2 regions of the Enterobacter asburiae genome follow, and region 1 is predicted to be linked to the other one. Evidence: riboswitches for the same ligand, from Rfam matches in the RefSeq annotation. Region 1 holds a riboswitch; the other holds the start of a gene.
What was found. A riboswitch is a leader RNA that binds a small molecule or an ion and turns the genes downstream of it on or off. The one in region 1 is predicted to bind thiamine pyrophosphate.
Positions count from the first base shown of each region.

Region 1 (3,847 bases):
GATAGCGTCCCGCCTGGCGCATCATCCACACCGGGGTGACATCAACGGGCTGGCGCAGCAGCGCACGCAGATAACGATCGTTCTTCAGTTCGGTCATTTTTGCAGTTCCTTAAGCGTCATGGCCTCAGTGTAACACTACTCATACTCGGCCCGACACATCGCCACGGTATCTTCTATCAGCCGACGCGCCACGGTGCCCGGCGGAGGCAACAGCGGTAAATCGTCGTAGCGATACCAGTTCGCGTCCAGAAGTTCTTTCTGGTCGATAACGATCTCGCCGCTGTCGTATTCGGCCATAAATGCCGTCATCAGCGACTGCGGGAACGGCCACGGCTGGGAGGTGACGTAGCGCAGGTTCTTCACTTTGATTCCGCTCTCCTCCATTACCTCGCGCGCCACAGCCTGCTCCAGCGTTTCGCCCACCTCGACGAAGCCGGCCAGCACGGTGTGAATACCATTGCGATGGCGGGTATGCTGCGCCAGCAGGATGGAATCCTCCCGGCGGATAGCGACGATGATGCACGGCGCAATCTGCGGATAGTAGCGCTCGCGGCAGTGGCTGCAGAGCATCGCCCACTCGGTTTTGCTCGGGCGCATGGTATGACCGCAGTAGCCGCAGTATTTATGCGAGCGGTAAAACTCTGCCAGCTGCACGCCGCGCCCCGCCAGCTGGAACAGCCCTACGTCCAGATCCAGCACCTGGCGCACGGATCCCATATCCTGGCGGCGGGACTGTTGGATCAACCACACGGGTTCACCCTGCCACTCGCCGATCTGTAGCGCTGGCTGGCCAACGAGATCGAACGCCTCAGCTTCGCCATAGGGGATTTCCCCGGCAGGAAGCCATAATTTTTGTTCGTGACTGACGATCCACCAACCAAGATCTGATTTTTCAATAATACGATCCATATCTATTGCACTACCTTCGCTTCACTGACATGTTGTTAGCATTGTGGTTACATTCTGGATAAGCAGATTCAATCCTACATTTTGCGGAGTCGACCATGTTAAACCAGCTGGAAAGCCTGACTGAGCGCGTTAGAGGAAGTAACAAACTGGTGGATCGCTGGCTACATGTACGCAAGCATCTACTCGTGGCTTATTACAATCTGGTCGGTATTAAGCCTGGCAAAGAATCGTTTATGCGACTGAATGAAAAAGCGCTGGATGATTTTTGTCAGGGCCTGGTCGACTATCTGTCCGACGGCCATTTCAATATTTATGAACGCATTATCCGCGAAATGGAAGGGACAACACCCTATTTAGCGGCCAGCAAGCTCTATCCGCTGCTGGAAGCCAACACCCAGCAGATCATGGATTACTATGATTCCGCGCTCGAGAACGCTATCGATCACGATAACTATCTTGAGTTTCAGCAGGCGCTATCCGACCTCGGCGAAGCGCTGGAAGAGCGATTCACGCTGGAAGATAAGCTGATCGCCCTCGTGCTGGACAACGATTTGAACATCAGTAGCGAAGAGAACGTCGCGCGCCCTGCTTGAGTTCTTCATCGTTAACGAGTAATTTACAACCATTCGCCCCTCTCACGAGGGGGATTTTTCTTGTCGGAGTGCCCAGCGCCTGAAAGCGCGGGCTGAGACCGTTAATTCGGGATCCGCGGAACCTGATCAGGCTAATACCTGCGAAGGGAACAAGAGTCACACTGCTGTTGTATCGCCTGAGGGCGATCCTCTCTTGCTTCATCCGTCGTCTGACAAGCCATGTCCTTCACTTTTGGAATGAGCTATGTCTACTGCAAAACTGACCCGCCGCGAACAGCGCGCACAGGCCCAACACTTCATCGACACGCTGGAAGGCACCGCTTTCCCGAACTCGAAACGCATCTATCTTTCCGGCTCGCAGGCCGATATCCGCGTCCCAATGCGCGAAATTCAGCTCAGCCCGACGCTTATCGGCGGCAGCAAAGATAACCCGCAGTATGAAGACAACGAAGCCGTGCCGGTATACGACACCTCCGGCCCGTACGGTGACCCTGATGTTGCCATCAACGTCCAACAGGGTCTGGCGAAGCTTCGCCAGCCGTGGATTGATGCGCGCAACGACTGCGAAGAACTGAGCGTGCGCAGCTCTGCATACACTAAAGAGCGCCTGGCCGACGACGGTCTGGACGAGCTGCGCTTTACCGGCCTGCTGACGCCAAAACGCGCTAAGGCGGGCAAATGCGTGACCCAGCTGCACTACGCGCGCCAGGGCATCGTCACGCCGGAGATGGAGTTCATCGCCATCCGCGAAAACATGGGCCGCGAGCGCATCCGTAGCGAAGTGCTGCGCTATCAGCATCCGGGTGAAGGCTTTGGCGCTCGCCTGCCGGAGAACATCACGCCGGAGTTTGTACGTGACGAAGTGGCCGCAGGCCGCGCGATTATCCCTGCCAACATCAACCACCCGGAATCCGAGCCGATGATTATCGGCCGCAACTTCCTGGTGAAGGTCAACGCGAACATCGGTAACTCGGCCGTCACCTCCTCCATCGAAGAAGAGGTGGAAAAGCTGGTCTGGTCCACGCGCTGGGGTGCGGACACGGTAATGGACCTCTCCACCGGCCGCTATATTCACGAAACCCGCGAGTGGATCCTGCGTAACAGCCCGGTACCGATTGGCACCGTCCCGATTTACCAGGCGCTGGAAAAGGTCAACGGCATTGCCGAAGACCTCACCTGGGAAGCGTTCCGCGACACGCTGCTGGAGCAGGCCGAGCAGGGCGTGGACTACTTCACCATTCACGCGGGCGTGCTGCTGCGCTACGTGCCGATGACCGCGAAGCGTCTGACCGGCATCGTCTCGCGCGGCGGTTCCATCATGGCGAAGTGGTGCCTGTCACATCATCAGGAAAACTTCCTCTACGAGCACTTCCGCGAGATCTGCGAAATCTGCGCCGCGTACGATGTCTCTCTGTCGCTGGGCGACGGTCTGCGCCCGGGCTCGATCCGCGACGCCAACGACGAAGCGCAGTTTGCCGAGCTGCACACGCTGGGCGAACTGACCAAAATCGCCTGGGAGTATGACGTGCAGGTGATGATTGAAGGCCCGGGCCACGTGCCGATGCAGATGATCCGCCGCAACATGACCGAGGAGCTGGAGCACTGCCACGAAGCGCCGTTCTATACCCTGGGGCCGTTGACCACCGACATCGCGCCGGGCTATGACCACTTCACGTCAGGCATTGGGGCGGCGATGATCGGCTGGTTCGGCTGCGCCATGCTCTGCTACGTGACGCCTAAAGAGCACCTCGGCCTGCCAAACAAAGAGGACGTGAAGCAGGGGCTGATCACCTACAAAATTGCCGCCCACGCGGCGGATCTGGCCAAAGGCCATCCGGGCGCGCAAATCCGCGATAACGCCATGTCGAAGGCGCGCTTCGAATTCCGCTGGGAAGACCAGTTCAACCTGGCGCTGGACCCGTTCACCGCCCGCGCCTATCACGACGAGACCCTGCCGCAGGAATCAGGCAAAGTCGCGCACTTCTGCTCTATGTGCGGGCCGAAGTTCTGCTCGATGAAAATCAGCCAGGAGGTGCGCGACTACGCCGCCGCGCAGACCATTGAAGTGGGGATGGCGGACATGTCTGAAACCTTCCGCGCCAGAGGCGGCGAAATCTACCTCAAAAAAGAGGAGGCGTAATGTATAAGCCCGATTTCCCGCCCGTCCCCTACCGTTTAGGGCTCTATCCGGTGGTGGACAGCGTGGAGTGGATAGAGCGCCTGCTGAAGGCGGGCGTTCGAACGATCCAGCTGCGCATCAAGGATAAACGCGATGACGAGGTGGAAGCCGATGTGGCTGCCGCCATCGCGCTTGGGCGTCGCTACGATGCCCGTCTGTTTATCAA
Region 1 covers NZ_CP011863.1:3,321,966-3,325,812, forward strand. The annotation lists gene hemE (uroporphyrinogen decarboxylase) at 1-97, opposite strand, end outside; gene nudC (NAD(+) diphosphatase) at 136-909, opposite strand; gene ACJ69_RS16070 (Rsd/AlgQ family anti-sigma factor) at 1,005-1,502, shown strand; TPP riboswitch at 1,557-1,668, shown strand; gene thiC (phosphomethylpyrimidine synthase ThiC) at 1,747-3,642, shown strand; gene thiE (thiamine phosphate synthase) at 3,642-3,847, shown strand, end outside.

Region 2 (3,847 bases), 1.1 Mb from region 1:
AAAACGTACTTCGCCATCGCGGGTAAAGAGCCAGTCCGGGCTTTCAGCGTCGTCAAGATGACCGCCCTTCATCAGCACCGCCCCGCAGCCCATCGCCAGCAGCGCGTTCCCCTGTGCTTTCATCTCGCGTTCAGTTTGCGCGTGCGATGTGCCTAACAGCGCGGCGGCTTCCGGAAGATTAGGCGTGATAAGCGCCACCTGCGGCAGTAGCTTTGTACGCAGCGTCTCCACGGCGGAGGTGGAGAGCAGCGGATCGCCGCTTTTAGCCAGCATGACGGTATCCAGCACCACGTTTTGCACCTGATAGCGCTTAAGCCGCTCGGCCACCGCTTCCACAATGTCCGTCTCGGCCAGCATGCCGATCTTGGTGGTATCGATGCGCACGTCGCTGAATACCGAATCCAGCTGCGCGGCAACAAAATCCGGATCGATACGGTAGACCGACTGCACGCCGCGCGTGTTTTGCGCCACCAGCGCGGTAATGACCGAGCAGCCGTACGCGCCAAGGGCCGAGAAGGTTTTGAGGTCAGCCTGGATCCCAGCGCCACCGCTGGGATCGGTGCCGGCAATGGTCAGGGCGTTAATCCGCTTCATGCCTGCTCCTCCAGCGTGTAGAGCGCGTCGAGGAACGCGCTGGCAAAACTGCCCGGGCCACGCGACTGCGCAACGGCCACCGTTCCGGCTCGCTTCATCCATCCGCAGGCGGCGGTGACGTTATCCATCCGGTCGCCCGGCAGCGAACAGCTCGCCGCCACAACGGCAGAAAGCGCGCATCCAGTTCCCACTACGCGCGTCATCAACGGATCGCCGCCCGTAACCGTGCGTGTGCGTTGTCCGTCGGTGATGTAATCCACTTCTCCCGTGACCACGACAATTGCATTCGTCTGACGCGCCAAAGCCTGCGCGGCAGGCACCGCGCTGGCTGCGGTATCGGTCGTATCAACGCCGCGCCCGCCCGCGCTCATTCCGGCAAGGGCAAGAATTTCAGAGGCATTGCCGCGAATGGCGGCCGGTTTCAGGGCAAGGATTTGATGGCAAAAACGGGTGCGGAACGTCAGGGCGCCCGCAGCAACCGGGTCCAGCGTCCAGGGCTTGTCTGCAGCCACCGCGCTTTCTATTGCCCGACGCATCGCCTGGGCACGCGGCGAGGTCAGCGTGCCAACGTTAATCAGGAGCGCATCGGCGATGGCGGCGAACTGTTCAGCCTCTTCGGCCTCAATCACCATCGCGGGTGATGCGCCAAGCGCCAGCAAAACGTTGGCCGTAAAGGTCTGTACGACATCGTTGGTCATACAGTGGGTCAGCGGAGAACGGGTTCGGAAGTGGTGTAAAACGTGTAAATCGAGCAGGTCAGGCTGCATGGGTTCGCTCCTGCCTTGCGTGAAGAAGCGATGACCAGGAAGGCATCTGACTTCCCTACGCTGGCATTATCCAGATCAGGTAATACGGGTATTTCTCAGCCTTCAACGAAGAAGGGCACCCCGAGTCATTGGGTAAGAATTAACTTACATTTTGCCAGATTAGGGTAAGTTGCCTGCTGAAGCAAGCGTGCACTTTTGGGTTTCGATTCTTCGTCCAAGACTACAGGTTCTGCGTTATGATACCTGGAATGAGGAGAACAACTCTGATAATTGCAAAGACATTACGCTTATCTATTTAATATAACGCCATCCGTTATAACATATTCATTACCTCCTAAAAACACGACCCGATTCATCACTGAGATAATTATCCACACAAACAAAATTTTTTTAGTTTGTGATCCATTGACTTTCACTTTCATTAATTACGATCGCTTGTTTCGCTTGAAACAATAAGCACCGGGTTTAAACATCCATCTTTATTAAACATTGATCCTTCAATCAATAGCTTACCAGCAAAACAAGCATCAACCATGCGCATCATAAGTTAATGTAAACATTGAAATAATCCTTACCCAACCACATCCAGCGACTTTAATCATTCATGTCGTTTATGATTTAGATCAATATTAATTATTACACAATATTAGATAGTTACTACGCGTTGCAAAATAAGCGATTAAACCAAAATCGCAGTAACCAACCATGATTTCATTAACGCATAACAAGAAGTTATGACATCCCGCCAGGATAGCGCCCTTACTTTTTTATTAATTTTTTAAGTGGTGAGAGCTTTTAAATGAGAGTTACTAAAATTACTGTTTTTGCGCTTAGCGTTATTTTCTCTGGTTCAATGAATGTAGCTAATGCAGCTAATGTAGACATAAATCTTAATGATAATGTCAACAATCCAGGTACTTCTATTCAGATTCAGGGCACTGATAACACCGCTTATAATCTGGATAACATTAATGGGGATAACGTAAGGCAAGATGGGCAGATCTATAACTTGCAAGGTGATCGCGATCGTTTGCAAGACGAGATTGACGTAAGCAAAGGTAATATCAGTACTAACACCGCTAATATTTCCTCTCTTCAAACTACGGTTTCTAACGTCGATCAGGACGCTAAGTTAGCTGGTGCCCTTGCTGATACCGCTAATAAAAAAGGTGTTGCGGCGTTACAGGGCGTGCTGACTAACGTAACTGCAATTACTAATATTGAAACTGTTAACGCTGTGCAAGATAGTCGCCTTGCAACTGTTGAAGCGACTAACGGTATGCAAGATGGCCGCCTGTTAGCTCTTGAGAATGCACCAAAACCAACTAACGGCGTAGATGGAAAAGATGGTGCGAAAGGTGATAAAGGCGATACCGGCGCGACAGGTGCACAGGGCGTTGCCGGAATTAACGGACGTGACGGAGCGAATGGTAAAGACGGCAAAGATGGAAAAAATGGCATGACGACCACCGTGACACGAACGCAGGTAGACACGGCAACACAGGCTAAAGTCGCTACTAATAGCCAGGCTCTTATGGCCGAGGCTCAGGAGCTGCAGGCAACCAAACAGACATTACAGGCACTGAATAACAACACTAACCAGCAATTTAAATCGCTGCATGAGGAAGTCGATAATAATAAGAAGGAAGCAAACGCAGGTATCAGCGGCGCGATGGCGATGGCCGGTTTACCTCAGGTGCAAACGAATCAGCGCGTAATGTTCTCGGCTGGCGGGGCGACTTACAACGGTGAAAGCGCTTTAGCGGTTGGGCCTCTGTTAACTTTAACAAACATATGGTTGCTAAAGTGAGCTTCTCTGATGATAGCGCGAATAACATGGGTGCTTCAGTCGGCGTAGGGATTGGTTTTTAATAAACAAGCAGCATGAGAAAATACATTGTTATCTCCGTAATATTGTACCTAATGCTTATTATCGTTGGCGCATGGTTAGGTAGTATGTATCAGGCTTATTATATTTGCGTCAATTAAATATCCTTCTATCGTACATATTTTATCTAAGGTATTTTTGAAATGAAAAAGTCACTACTGGCGGTATTAATAGCTGGTGCTGCCATCCTTCTTTCTGCGTGTACTTCATCTGCTCAGCGCATGGCCGATTGCGAGCTTCAGGGGATTAGCAAAGATACCTGCTACCTCGCTGAGCAAAACCGCCAGAATGCCTACAATGAAGCCGCACAAAATGCAGCATGGGCGAACGCGCGTGATGCCGCTGCGGGTACGGGAATCTGGGCTAAGAAAGATGCGAAACAACATGCTCAGGCAGCTAAATCAACGCACGCCTTTAAATGGGGAGGAATGAAAATTACGATTAGAGGTGAGATATTAGATGTTGACGGAGTATTAGGCGCGCTGGATGAAAACGAGCCTCAGGCAAAGGTTTATTCACAAGGGTTATACACCTTCATTTACTATCCTGCTAAAGGTAAATTAGCGGTAAGTAAAGAAGGTCAGTTCCAGGGCTATGC
Region 2 covers NZ_CP011863.1:2,203,161-2,207,007, forward strand. The annotation lists gene thiD (bifunctional hydroxymethylpyrimidine kinase/phosphomethylpyrimidine kinase) at 1-594, opposite strand, end outside; gene thiM (hydroxyethylthiazole kinase) at 591-1,361, opposite strand; TPP riboswitch at 1,397-1,494, opposite strand; gene ACJ69_RS25735 (YadA-like family protein) at 2,161-3,171, shown strand; gene ACJ69_RS10810 (hypothetical protein) at 3,393-3,847, shown strand, end outside.
Region 2: linked by a shared signal. The riboswitch ahead of thiM (hydroxyethylthiazole kinase) and the one ahead of thiC (phosphomethylpyrimidine synthase ThiC) in region 1 are both predicted to bind thiamine pyrophosphate.